Regions from separate parts of the Listeria sp. SHR_NRA_18 genome, predicted to be linked through region 1. Evidence: predicted binding sites of a transcription regulator. Region 1 holds the regulator's gene; each other region holds the start of a gene.

Region 1 (4,572 bases):
ACGGTTTTTTCGCCTTTTAGTGCGTGATAGGTTTGGCCTTCTAGCGTGAATGTGTCGAGTTCTGTTGCCAATCTTGTTATTGCTGGCTTTATTTCGCCGATGTTCAAACCACTCCAATGCCTGAAATCGTCCCAAGTTGCGGGGCCGTATCCTGCTAAATAGCGACGTATCAATGTCATCAGTGCCTCGATATCTTTCTCAGGGTCGCTCGTCCACTTTTTATAATTGCCTAATCGCATGCGGTGACTGTAATTTCTAATCGTATCGCTCGATGGTAGCAAATATAAAATGCCTCGTATCGCGGCTTGGGCAATGATTGCGGATCTGACCTGCGCGGAATAATCGCCAATAATCGCTTCCAGTTCCTTGCGACTCACCACTTCTTGCCCTCTTCCAAGCTTGTCTATTTCCGCCAAAATTGCTTCCAAATCAATGCCTTCTTTTTTACAAAGTCGGTGTACGATGTTCGTCCGTGTGCCAAAAACGCGGAACACCATTTCCCAATCTGCTGCTAAAAAAGTGTGGAGTGTTAATCGGTTGGCCCAGATTTTTATGACTTGCGCGTCTTCGAAAAACTGTTCTGCGTCGCGCCAACGCATGTCTACGTGTTGTAAAAAATTCACGAGTGCTGGTTGGTGGTTTTGCGATTGCAGGGCGATTGCTTGGTTCATGAATGTTGTTGAATCGGCGAACGGTTCGTCCATTCCTAATTTGTGTAGCCGTATTTGCGTTATTTCTGCTTTTGTGAACAAAATTATCCCTCCTGTATGCCGCGTAATAAGTGCTTCATTCCTTCTATTTTAGCTGTTGGGAGCTCGAATTGGTAGTGTTTCCTGATAAAATCGGTGACTTCTTCAAATATCGAGATTTCTTCCCACATGGCTTGCCAGTTTGCTTCCAATGAATAGTCGGCAAAAATCGATGGTAAGCGGTTGAAATACACGGGATCGAGCCAAGTTTCCATTTTGCGACCTGAAAAAGATGGATTTCGCTCGGTGATGCGGGCTTGTTCTTCTAACATTGGTAAAAGATAATTCGCGCGGATGCCTGCTTGGATGTCTTGCACAAACCAGATTTCTTTGCGTTTGAGAAATTTTGCAACGTAATGTAACTCGAACCAGAACTCGTTCACGATTTGGTTGAAATCAGCCTTTTCCATCGCGAGTTTCGTTTTTTCACGGACGCATCGCTTGATTTGCTGGGTGTATGCGCCTTTATCTAGTAGTATTTCCATTTTTTCATAGTACGGGAAAGGATTATCTAGATAGGTGATCGGCCAGAAGGAAAAATCGACCTTGATGCCGTTTTGGAAGATGACGAGCTGGGTTGCGATTTCACCGGCTGGTGTGTCCATATGTAGCTGGTTTTCGATAAGTACATCGCCGATTTCTGCGAGCCATTCTACTGTTTTTCCGAACGGAACTTCTCCGGTGAACCAGACGTTGATGTCTAAGTCTGATAGGGCATCTACGTCTTGCTTTTTCGCGAGCGAACCTTCTAGTACGAGCGCACAGACTTGATTTTGGTGCTGTGCCCACGTGACAATTTTTTTAAGCATAGTGGCTTTCCTCCTCGCCAAAAAGAGCCAAACATCGCGTCTGGCTCTTCGGTTATTATTTGTTTGGATAGTTTTCTAGGAAGTAAATCAGTGTTTGTAGTTCGGTTGTTAGATCGATGTGATGCACGCGCACGTGTTTTGGTACGCTGATACGTGCTGGTGTAAAGTTCAGAATGCCTTTCACATCGGCTTCTAGCAAGCGATCTACGGTTGTTTGTGCTTCATCGGATGGCACGGTTAAAATAACGACTTCGACTTTGTTCTCCTTCAGCAAATCTTGCATATCGTTTAAGTGGAAAATTGGAATGTCTTGTTGCACCGTTCCAACTTTGTTTGCATCGACGTCAAACGCCGCGACAATTTTTATATTATTATTTTTCATGAAATTGTAGTGTAATAGTGCGGTCCCCAAATTACCGACACCGATAATGGCTACGTTCGTTTGCTTGTCTTGGCTCAGCGTCTTGCTAAAGAAGTCCAAAATATAGGACACATTATAGCCGTAACCTTTCTTGCCAAGTGCTCCAAAATAGGAGAAATCGCGACGAATCGTTGCTGAATCAACTTTCACAGCCTCGCTTAATTCTGCGGATGATACGCGTTCTTTTCCTGACTCATGCAAATACTTTAAATAGCGGTGGTAAAGCGGCAAACGCTTTGCTGTGGCTTGTGGAATCTTGCCCGTTTCCTCGATCATGTTTGTTTCCCTTCTTCCTTTTGATTTGTAAGTGGACGGTGGCTTTCGCACGCCATCCTTGTGCTACTAAACATGGAGATATAACAAAAACGATTGCGCTAATTCGTATCGTTGTTCATTTCACATGCTTGCTTATTCACTATAAACATTTCACATAGATTTCACAATGTTTTTGCTCAAATGATATGTTACTATTTTGTTACAACGCTTGTTGGATTCCATTATACAGCAAAAGATGTTATATTGCTAGTTATTTCACAAGATTGAGTTTGTGAATTCTATTATCGTAAGCGTTTCCTTTCTCAAGACATTGCTTCTCTCCTTGCTTTGCGATAAACTAAGAAGAGACGGATTTTGAGATGAAGGAGAATTTAAAAATGATACTTTTACAAGTACAACAGATTGTCAAAAATTTTGGCGCTGAAACGATATTAGAAAATATAAAATTAGAAGTGCAGACGAATGATCGGATTGCGCTGGTTGGTCGGAATGGTGCGGGGAAATCGACGCTTTTGAAAATTATTGCTGGGCAGATTAGTTATGATGGCGGCACGATTTCAAAGCCGAAGCATGTCCAAATTGGTTATTTGGCGCAAAATACTGGCCTTGAGTCTTCGAAAACGATTTGGAATGAAATGCTGGATGTTTTCACAGGGCTTCGGGCTATGGAGCAAGATTTACGCGCGCTTGAGGAACGGCTTGGCGACCCTGCGATTTATGAGAACAAGGTGCAGTACGAGCAAACAATGAAGGAATACGATTCGTTGCAGCACGCGTTTAAGGAACAAGGTGGATACCAATATGAGGCGGATATTCGCTCGGTCTTGCACGGTTTGCGTTTTTTCGAGGCGGATTATGAGAAACTGATTGCGTCGCTTAGTGGTGGTCAAAAAACGCGGCTTGCTTTGGCAAAACTACTTCTGGCGCGACATGATATTCTGATTCTCGATGAGCCGACAAACCATCTGGACATCGCGACGCTTTCTTGGCTTGAGTCCTATTTGCAGAATTACAAAGGCGCGCTACTCATCGTTTCGCATGACCGGTATTTCTTGGATAAAGTGGTGAATCAAGTGTATGAGATTAGCCGCACGCAGATTGATCGCTACGTTGGGAATTATTCGCGTTACCTCGTTCAGAAGCAGGCAAAATTGGAGCAGCAATGGAAGGAATTCGATAAACAACAGGAGAAAATCGCAAAATTGGAGGACTTTGTGGCGCGGAATATCGTTCGGGCTTCGACGACGAAACGGGCGCAGAGTCGCCGAAAACAGTTGGAGAAATTAGATCGGTTGGACCGTCCGCAAGGCAGTGAAAAGACGGCGCATTTTGGTTTCCAATTTGACCGTTCTAGTGGCAAGGATGTGCTTTTCGTGGAGGATTTGGCGATTGGTTATGCGGTCGATAAACGGGTTTCGGAAAAGCTGACTTTCGATATGAAGCGGCATGAAAGTATTGCGCTTGTTGGGCCAAACGGGATCGGGAAATCCACGTTGCTAAAAACATTGATTGGGGACATTCCGGCGCTTTCTGGTGAATATCGCTTTGGTACCAACGTTCAGATTGGTTATTATGATCAAGAACAGGCGAAACTGGATTCCAATAAATCGATTTTGCATGAGCTTTGGGATGATTATCCTGATCTGAATGAACAAGCGATTCGCACGACGCTAGGGAATTTTTTATTTTCTGATGATGATGTTTTGAAGGTGGTCAATACGCTTAGTGGTGGCGAAAAAGCGCGTGTTGCCCTCGCGAAATTGACGTTGATTGGCGCTAATTTACTGATTCTGGATGAGCCGACAAACCATTTGGATATTGAGAGCAAGGAAGTTCTCGAGGCTGCGTTGATTGATTTTGAAGGGACGATTTTGTTTGTGTCGCATGATCGGTATTTTATCAATCGAATTGCCTCGAAAATTGTCGAAATGCACCCGACGCGCGCGCAGGTTTACCTCGGCGATTATGATTACTATCAGGATAAAATCGCGGAGCAAAGAGAACATGCACGACTTGATGCGTTGCAAAAACAACAGACGAATCCTGAGGAGAAGCAGTTAGCAACGAATAAACAGGCGTATCATTTGGATAAGGAACAGCAAAAAGTGATGCGTCAGAAGAAGCGGAAATTGGATGAAATCGAGACACGGATGGAAGAAACGGACCTCAAAATTAGTGAGATTGAGCAGGAATTGTTAGATCCGGCGGTTTATCAAAATCATGAAGCTGCTTATGAACGGACGGAGCAGCTAGACCTTCTGAAACAATCGAGTGAGAATTTGATGGAGGAATGGACGATTTTGAGTGAGGAACTGGA
Region 2 (4,572 bases), on a different contig from region 1:
AGAGTCGGCAATTTGTAAACCAATTAGACCGGTTCCACTGCCGTAATCAATCAGCGTTTTTTCTTTGGCTTGCGCTAGCTCTTCACGAACTTTGTGGGCAATAATATTCGCGAGTTCTATCCGTTCGGTACTATCATATTTCTTGGCTATTGTTTCGAAAACGTTTTCTTCCATTTCTTTATCGCATCCTCTGCTACATGATAAGTCACCAGTATAGTTTAAATGATTCGTTTGCGCAATTAATTGAGAGACTACTAGAAATAAAGATTACAATAATATTATTATGTAAACTTTAAATAGAGAGAAAAAAGAACAACCCTGAGGGAAGGGCTGCTCTTTTCAACTATTTATAACTTAAACACCTTTATATGCGTTTATATAAATTTCTTTCAACTCAGAAACGAGCGGTTGAACTGGGTTAGCAGTCGTACATTGATCCATGAATGCGCGATCAGCAAGTGTATCAACCACTGCGTCAAATGCTTTCTTATCAACGTTTTGACCTTTCAAGCTCATGTCGATTCCGCAATCTTTACCAAGGCTGATAATAGCATCAACAAGTGATTTCACGCCTTCTTCTGTTGTAGAAGCTGGAAGTCCAAGAACGCGAGCGATTTGTGCGTAATCTTGGTCTGCACGGTAAGATTCATATCTTGGGAATAGCGCATGTTTTCTAGGTTTTGTTGCATTGTAACGAATAACGTGTGGCATCAAGATAGCATTGGCACGACCATGCGGGATGTGGAATTCAGGTCCGATTTTGTGTGCTAAACTATGGTTTATGCCTAGGAAAGCATTGGCGAAGGCCATACCCGCCATAGCAGAAGCGTTATGCATTTTTTCGCGAGCATCTTCATCTGCATCAAGAACGGATGCGCGTAATGATTCGAATACCATTTCGATCGCGCGTAGAGATAATCCACGTGTATAATCGCTTGCCATAACAGATACGTAAGACTCAATCGCATGTGTTAACACGTCCATACCTGTATCAGCTGTAATGTGAGCTGGAACAGTCATAACGTATTGTGCATCGACAATTGCTACGTCTGGAGTTAGCTCATAATCTGCTAGTGGGTATTTAATGTTGTTTTCTTTATCTGTAATAACCGCAAAAGGAGTAACCTCAGATCCTGTACCGGATGTAGTAGGGATAGCAACGAATTGTGCTTTTTCACCAAGTTTAGGATATTTGAACGTACGTTTGCGAATATCTAGGAATTTTTGTTTCAAGCCGAAGAATGAAGCTTCCGGGTGTTCATAGAATAACCACATACCTTTGGCAGCGTCCATTGCAGAACCACCACCGAGTGCGATAATGCAATCTGGTTTGAAGTCTTTCATTAATTCTGCACCTTTGTAAACTGTTACGTCTGATGGATCTGGTTCTACGTCTGCAAATACTTGATAGGACACGTCATTGCCGCGTTTTTTCAAGTGTTCGATAACAACATCAACGTATTTAAATTGAACCATTCCTGGGTCAGTTACGATGAATACACGCTCGATATTAGGCATTTTTTGTAGATATTGTGTAGAATATTTTTCAAAGAATACTTTTGGTGGCAATTTAAACCATTGCATATTATTTCTCCGTTCTGCGATACGTTTCACGTTTAAAAGGTTTGTTGCGCTAACGTTTTGTGATACAGAGTTTTTACCGTAAGATCCGCAACCAAGTGTTAGGGAAGGGATGAAGCCGTTGTAAAGGTCGCCGATTCCGCCTTGAGCAGATGGTGCGTTTACAATGATACGACATGCTTTCATACGTAAACCGAATGCAAGTTGTGCTTCGCGGTCTGTAGAATGAATAACTGCTGAGTGACCTAAACCACCATACACGAGCATTTCTTCACAACGATCGAAGGCTTGTGCTTGGTCTTTTGCTTCAATGAAAGCTAGGACTGGGCTTAGTTTTTCGTGAGATAGTGGGTAATCATCGCCCACACCTTTAATTTCAGCTACGAGCATTTTTGTATCTTCTGGAACTTTGAAACCAGCTTCGTTTGCGATCCAAGCAGGGGATTTACCGACTACATTTGGATTCAATGCGTGTGTTTCTGGATTAATGACATAGCTTTCTAGTTTTTTGAACTCAGCGCCTTTAACGAAGTAGCACTTGTTCGCTTCCATTTCGTCTTTAACGGCTTTTGCCACTTCTTTGTCGACGATTACAGCTTGTTCAGAAGCACAAATCATACCGTGATCAAATGTTTTAGATAGGATTAAGTCGTTTACTGCGCGTTTGATTTTCGCAGTTTTGTCGATGTAAGCGGGAACGTTACCAGGACCAACGCCAAGTGCAGGTTTACCAGTAGAGTACGCTGATTTAACCATTGCGGCACCACCTGTAGCAAGAACGAGCGCTACATCTTTATGATTCATCAATTGTTTTGTCGCTTCTAGGGATGGTTTTTCAACCCATTGAATACAATGTTCTGGAGCGCCGGCTGCAACTGCTGCTTCATATACGACACGAGCCGCTTCAGAAGAACATTTTTGAGCGCTTGGATGGAATGCAAAAATGATTGGGTTACGCGTTTTAATAGCAATGATAGCTTTGAAAAGTGTTGTCGATGTTGGGTTTGTAACAGGAGTTACCCCAGCAATAACGCCGACTGGTTCTGCGATTTCAACGACACCAGTTTGTTTATCTTCATTGATAATGCCGACTGTTTTGTCTGCTTTGATGCTATTCCAAATATATTCTGTTGCGAAAATGTTCTTAATACATTTGTCTTCGTAGATTCCGCGACCAGTTTCTTCAATTGCTAGTTTAGCAAGCGGCATATGTTGGTCAAGACCAGCTAGTGCCATTGCATGAACGATATGATCTACTTTTTCTTGGCCAAAATCGGCGAACGCTTTTAGTGCGCTTTGTCCGTTACTTGCTAGTGTATCAATTACTTTTTGAACCTCTAATTCTTCGTTAACAGCTTTTTCTTTCATTGCCATTTGTGAACCCTCCAATAGTATTGGGACTAAAAACGTCCTCTGGTGACATTTAACGTCCCTGTTATTTCAAAAAAATTGCGGCGGTCGACTCGCCGTCATCTTCTTGGATTTCTTATTTACAAAGTAAGTGTAACACTTCACAAAGTCTTTGTCTAGTGTTTATTGTGAATATATTCACTTAATCTCGAAAATAGTAAAAAAGACATATCTAAAAAGTGGAGCGTGATAGATTTAGCTTAGATAAGTTAAGAAAAAGAGGAGTTTCCCTTAGCCTGATTCTTAGCAGTTTATCAGAAATAGGTTAGGGGCTTCCAAGAAAGATTGTGCATTTTGTAGTATACTTGGGGAGAAGTAAGATTATATAGAAAAAGGGGTTACATAACGATGTATATGATGTTTTTTGGGAGTTCTGTATTGCTTTTAGTGGGGATGGCTATTGTATGGTCGATTCTTCCTTTTAGAGGGGGACGGCTACTTATGATGGGGAATGTACTGCTTTTGTTTGCTTGGTTTGTTGTGGCAGTAGTTGCTAGTTTGAGCATTGGATGGGAGTTTATCCGACAGATTTTTGGCATGCTCGCGCCGATGGTTGTTTCACCGTTTATTTTGTTAACGATTTTTAGGAAGCGGGAATTGTGGAATCGTCTAGTCCAACGCTATGCTATTTTTGTGGCTTGGTTTGCGGTGTTTATGATTGCTTTTCAAATACCTGCTTTTCCAGATGGATGGACGTATTTTGAGTGTTTTGGGTTGCCGATTCTTATTTTCTTCCTATTATATGTTTGGGATAGATTCTTTGGTGGGCGTTTCCAAATGCGGTGGATTGTTTCGGGGAGCGTTCTTGTTATTGTGGGGGTTATTTTTGGCTCCTTAGTTCTTAATGCGACCGCGATGCAGGCGAATGGTCATGAGGAAAGCCTGGATTGGGGCGGCGGAAAAATAACGAACGTGAAGGAGCTGGTCGACGTGACGGCACTTACTGGGCCTGATGCAGCAGTTGTTACGAAGCGTTTCCAGTTTACAGCGGCGAAAAAGAGGATGGAAATTCCTGATGGGTCAAAGAAAGAATTGTGGCTTTTTAATGGGGAGTTAACGGGGCCGGTAATTCGAGTGACACAAGGCGATGTTGTCGAAGTGACGCTGACTAATAAAAATATTGCGGATGGGATAACAATTCACTGGCATGGCTACGATGTTCCGATTGCGGAGGATGGCGTTCCTGATATTTCGCAAAAAGCTGTGGCGATTGGCGAGAGCTATACGTATCGATTTAAGGCAGACACGGCTGGAACGTTCTGGTACCACTCGCATAATCAGTCATCGGAGCAGGTGGGTCATGGTTTATTTGGTTCCCTCATTGTAGAGCCAAAGAAGCAGTCGAAAGAGGAGTTAGAGATTGTTGGTTTTGTGGCGCCGAAATATATAGATGCATCTGGTGCGCTACTTTCTGGAGACGGGACGGTACCGAAAAAAATCAAACCGGGTACTAATGTGCGAATTCGTCTTGGAAATGCACACAATAAGCCGCAAAAACTGATTTTGAACGGTACCGCGTTTCAAGTCGCAGCGATAGATGGGAACGCCATTCATAAACCTACTAATTTGAAGGAAACTTAT
Region 3 (4,572 bases), on a different contig from region 1:
CAGGCTTGGCAAATGTAGCTGGCGACGCTTGAGTACATGAAGCCGCTGTAGAGTGGGACGCCGAAAATTTTTGTGTAAGCGTCTTCTGGATAGGCCCAGGACCCCATCTGGATTTTGTAGATTTCAAGGACGAGACCGATGACGTGAAAAAGCATGATGACTTTGAGTTCGTCCCACGTTTCGAGGCCGAATTTGATCAGAAGTAGTTGGGCGATGATGCAGATGATAAGTAGTAAATCGTACCTTGGAATGAAGGGAATATCGATGTATTTGGAAAAGGCGAGCGAGAGAAAAATGATGGCTGGGAAGATGCAACAGAGTATTTGTGTCCAGGTGAATTGCCAGAGCAGGGATAGGAAACGCATGTGGTACCTCCAGAAGAATGATTATTTGTAGTTTCTATTTTGGAATGGGATGTCGCTTGGAAAAAGGTGTTTTTGTGTGCCGATGGTTTGTAATAATTGCCGAATGCGAAGGTTATCTGCGCGTAACATGGCCTCGATTTCGTTTTTGCAAGGAGGGATGCAGGCTGTTAGGTAGTGTTGCGCGGTCTCGGTTGCGGCATAGGCATTTCCCTGATGGATGAGCTCGGCGAAAATGGCGGTCGTTATGTGTGGTGTGTCGGTTGGTGAGAGTAGGTAGTGATCGTAATTGCTGGCGTTCATGACTGCGTGAATGCCGCCGAGTGGTCCTTTGTCGACGAACGGTTCTTGGTCGGTTAGGACGGTTGTTGTATCGTCGTGGAATAGCGCTTGGATGCTTGGGAATAGGCGCTGATTCGTGACGATGAAGACGTGATCGACGAGTGAGCGCGTTTTGTCGGCGGTTTGTTCTACCCATGTTGGCGCGTTGGGTGTTTCTTTGTACAGCGCTTTATCTTCGCCGAAACGTCGGGAATTTCCACCTGCAAGTATGATGCCTGCGATTGATTTAGTTTTTGACAAGGCGACCATCCTTTATTTTTAAAATTTCGCCTGTGAGGGAGGCGGCTTCTTGGTGGTAATGGGTGACAAAGATGACAGGAATGTCGAAATCGCGCGCCATTTGGCCAACGAGTTCGATACAGATGTTGCGCGTATCTTCGTCAAGACCATTAAATGGTTCGTCTAAAAGTAGTAGGTTCGGATTGATAATCATCGCACGAGCCATGGCTACGCGTTGTTTTTCACCGCCGGATAATTTCTGAACGGAGGAAAAAAGGAGATGGGAAATCTGTAAGTAATCGCTTATTTTGCGGACTTGTTGCTCGATTTCGGCGCGATTTTTTTTGTTGACGGTTAGGCCGAATGCGATGTTTTGAAAGACGTTCATATTTGGAAAGAGGGCTAGATTTTGGAAGAGGTAGCCGACTTTGCGAGCAGCGGTTGGAACGGTGATATCACTATATGTATCGTCCCAAGCGGTGTTGCCAAATTCGATGATGCCTTCGTCGATTTTTTTGAGGCCGCTGATGCATTGAAATAGGGTAGATTTGCCGGAGCCGCTAGCGCCCATAATGGCGGTGATTGGCGCGACGAAATCGTAGTTGATATCAAGGTCGTGAAAGGGTAGTTTCTTTTTGAATTTTAAGCGTAGTGCCATGGGTTACATTCCTCTCGTTAAGTTGGTTTGGCGGACGGTCAGGATGTGGATGATCATTAGCGCGAAAATGCCGATGATGACGTTGATGAGTCCAAGATAAATGGCGGTGCGCATGTCGCCTTGTTGAACCATGAAGTAAATACTGGAGGCAATGGTGTTGGTTTTTCCTTCGATGTAACCAGCGACCATCAGGCTTGCTCCGAATTCACCCATCGCCCGGCAAAAACTAAGTAAAATCCCTGCTAAAATTGGTTGCCAGCAGTTTGGTAGGATAATTTTTAAAAAGATAGTTCTGGCGTTGGCTGACAGGGTTTGTGCGGCCCAGACGAGGTCGTGATCGATGGAGAGAAACGCGCTTTTTAGGCCTTGGTACATAATTGGTAAAATGATGATCGTTGTTGCGATAACGGCACCGGCGAGCGTGAAGATGAAGCTATAGTTGAAGTTATTCCATAAAAAGGCGCCGAGAAGATCGTTTTTTCCGAACAGATTGAGTAGAATCAGGCCTACAACGGTTGGCGGTAAAACGAGTGGTAGCAGGATGATGATCTCAATGATGAGTTGAAATCGTGATTTGCGGTTCGCGAAGTAGTAGCTGAGTGGGAGCATGGTGAGGAACGCGAGAAGTGTGGATGCAAACGCGATGATAAGTGAGTGTAGGACTGGTGTTAGCATAATTGTTGAACCTCCGATCAAGCGCGCCGACAAGGGCTCATTTCCGTCGTTAAAAACTCTGTTCCGATGCTCGAGTGCAAATCGCACATTCCGCTTCGGTACTCGCTTTTGCCTAGGAACTAAACCCTTGTCGGCGCGCTTGAAGTTTGGTGGGACAGAATGAAAACCTGGATAATGGTCTGCGGATTGATTTTTTATGTATTCCTTCTCTATTATGTTATGCGAATCATGCATTGTCAAAGAATATTAGTCGCGAAAATATAGGGATTCTCCCGATGCGCGGAAATGGGAGAAGTTGTACTATCGGATTAGATAGGAATTTTACTGTTTTTCTTTGTGAATATAATAACAAAAATGAGGTGGTACATAGTGAGGAAAAAAGGTTTGCGGTTCTTTAAACGGACGGAGAAATTTAATGGTAACTGGACGGTGATGGAGGAGAAAAGCCGGGCTTGGGAGAAGATGTATCGGGATCGTTGGAGTCATGATAAAGTGGTTCGCACGACGCATGGTGTCAATTGTACGGGTTCGTGTAGTTGGCAGGTTTTCGTGAAGAACGGGATTATTACGTGGGAAAATCAGGCGACGGATTACCCGAGTTGTGGGCCGGACATGCCGGAATTTGAACCCCGTGGCTGTCCGCGTGGCGCGAGTTTTTCGTGGTATGAGTATAGTCCGTTACGTGTGAAATATCCGTATGTGCGCGGGAAATTGTGGCGTTTATGGCAAAATGCGTTGAAGCAGTACGGGGACCCGATTAAGGCTTGGGCGAGTATTGTGGAAGATCCTGAGAAGGCGGATAGTTACAAGAGTGCGCGTGGTAAGGGTGGACAGATTCGTGTGACTTGGCAGGAAGCGTATTATATGGTTGCGGCGATGCTTATTTATACGATTAAGAAATATGGACCGGATCGCTTGGCTGGGTTTACGCCGATTCCTGCGATGTCGATGATTAGTTATGCGGCTGGGTCGCGGTTTTTGACGCTGCTCGGTGGTGAAATGTTGAGTTTTTATGATTGGTATGCGGATTTACCGCCTGCTTCTCCGCAAATTTGGGGTGAGCAGACGGACGTGCCGGAATCGAGTGACTGGTATAATGCGGGTTACATTATGATGTGGGGCTCGAATGTGCCGCTGACTCGGACGCCGGATGCGCATTTTATGACGGAAGTTCGTTATAAGGGGACGAAGGTTGTTGCGGTTGCGCCGGATTATGCGGAGAACGTGAAGTTTGCGGATAATTGGTTGGCGCCGAATCCTGGGACGGATGCTGCTCTTGCGCAAGCGATGACGCATGTTATTTTGAAGGAGTTTTATGTGGAACGCGCGGAATCGCAGTTTATTGATTATGCGAAACAGTTTACGGATTTGCCGTTTTTGCTGTTGCTTGATCAGACGGATAAGGGCTTGACGCCGGGTCGTTTCTTGCGTGAGGACGATTTGCATGCGGGGCTTGAGAAGGCGGCTAATGCGGATTGGAAAACGTGTTTGATTGATGAGACGACGGGCGAGATTGTGGTTCCGAATGGGACGATGGGTCAGCGCTGGGAAGAGGGCGTGAAGTGGAACTTGTCGCTTGCACGTGAGGATGGTTCTGTGATTGCGCCTGCGATGACGGTTGGCTTGGATCGGATCGATACGGTTGCGTTTCCTTATTTTGATAATACGGGGAATGGGATTTTTGAACGGGAATTGCCGGTTCGGGAAATTACGCTGGCGGATGGTTCGAAGCGCTTAGTTGCGACGGTTTATGATGTGATGTTGAGTCAGTATGGTGTGGCGCGGCATGATGGGGACACGATGGCGGCGCGTGGATTGGATGATGCGGAAAGCTTGTATACGCCGGCTTGGCAGGAACCGATTACGGGTGTGAAGGCGGATATTGTGACGCAGATTGCGCGTGAGTTTGCGCAGAATGCGATTGATACGGGTGGTCGTTCGATGATCATCATGGGCGCGGGAATTAATCACTGGTTTAATAGTGACACGATTTACCGCTCGATCTTGAACTTGGTTATTTTGACGGCATCGCAAGGCGTGAATGGCGGAGGCTGGGCGCATTATGTTGGTCAGGAGAAATGTCGTCCGATTGAGGGCTGGCAAACAGTGGCTTTTGCGAAGGATTGGCAGGGCGCGGTGAGACAGCAGAACGCGACGAGTTTCTGGTATTTTGCGACGGATCAGTGGCGTTATGAGGAGATGGACACGGATGCTTTGAAGTCTCCACTGGCGCAAAAAACGAGCTATAAACACCCGGCGGATTACAATGTGTTGGCGGCGAGACTTGGTTGGTTGCCTTCGTATCCGCAGTTTAAC

The links. The regulator Rex, encoded in region 1, represses fermentation and respiration genes when NADH is low (regulators of the CRP and FNR family bind a similar motif). The targets are predictions, from matches to a motif close to TTGTGAAATATTTCACAA.
Region 2: a site for Rex is predicted at 3,118-3,135, ahead of adhE (bifunctional acetaldehyde-CoA/alcohol dehydrogenase). Genes of this name have one in related genera too.
Region 3: a site for Rex is predicted at 2,591-2,608, ahead of DUK53_RS09455 (nitrate reductase subunit alpha). Genes of this name have one in related genera too.

The regions. Positions count from the first base shown of each region.
Region 1 is NZ_QPKR01000009.1:13,436-18,007, forward strand. Features, by position in the region: gene DUK53_RS13045 (DNA glycosylase AlkZ-like family protein) at 1-752, opposite strand, end outside; gene DUK53_RS13050 (aminoglycoside 6-adenylyltransferase) at 755-1,579, opposite strand; gene DUK53_RS13055 (redox-sensing transcriptional repressor Rex) at 1,614-2,255, opposite strand; gene DUK53_RS13060 (ABC-F family ATP-binding cassette domain-containing protein) at 2,633-4,572, shown strand, end outside.
Region 2 is NZ_QPKR01000001.1:429,309-433,880, reverse strand. Features, by position in the region: gene DUK53_RS02190 (class I SAM-dependent methyltransferase) at 1-174, opposite strand, end outside; gene adhE (bifunctional acetaldehyde-CoA/alcohol dehydrogenase) at 355-2,955, opposite strand; gene DUK53_RS02180 (multicopper oxidase domain-containing protein) at 3,433-4,572, shown strand, end outside.
Region 3 is NZ_QPKR01000005.1:177,015-181,586, forward strand. Features, by position in the region: gene DUK53_RS09435 (DUF817 domain-containing protein) at 1-365, opposite strand, end outside; gene DUK53_RS09440 (molybdenum cofactor guanylyltransferase) at 387-944, opposite strand; gene DUK53_RS09445 (ATP-binding cassette domain-containing protein) at 931-1,581, opposite strand; gene DUK53_RS09450 (molybdate ABC transporter permease subunit) at 1,585-2,256, opposite strand; gene DUK53_RS09455 (nitrate reductase subunit alpha) at 2,623-4,572, shown strand, end outside.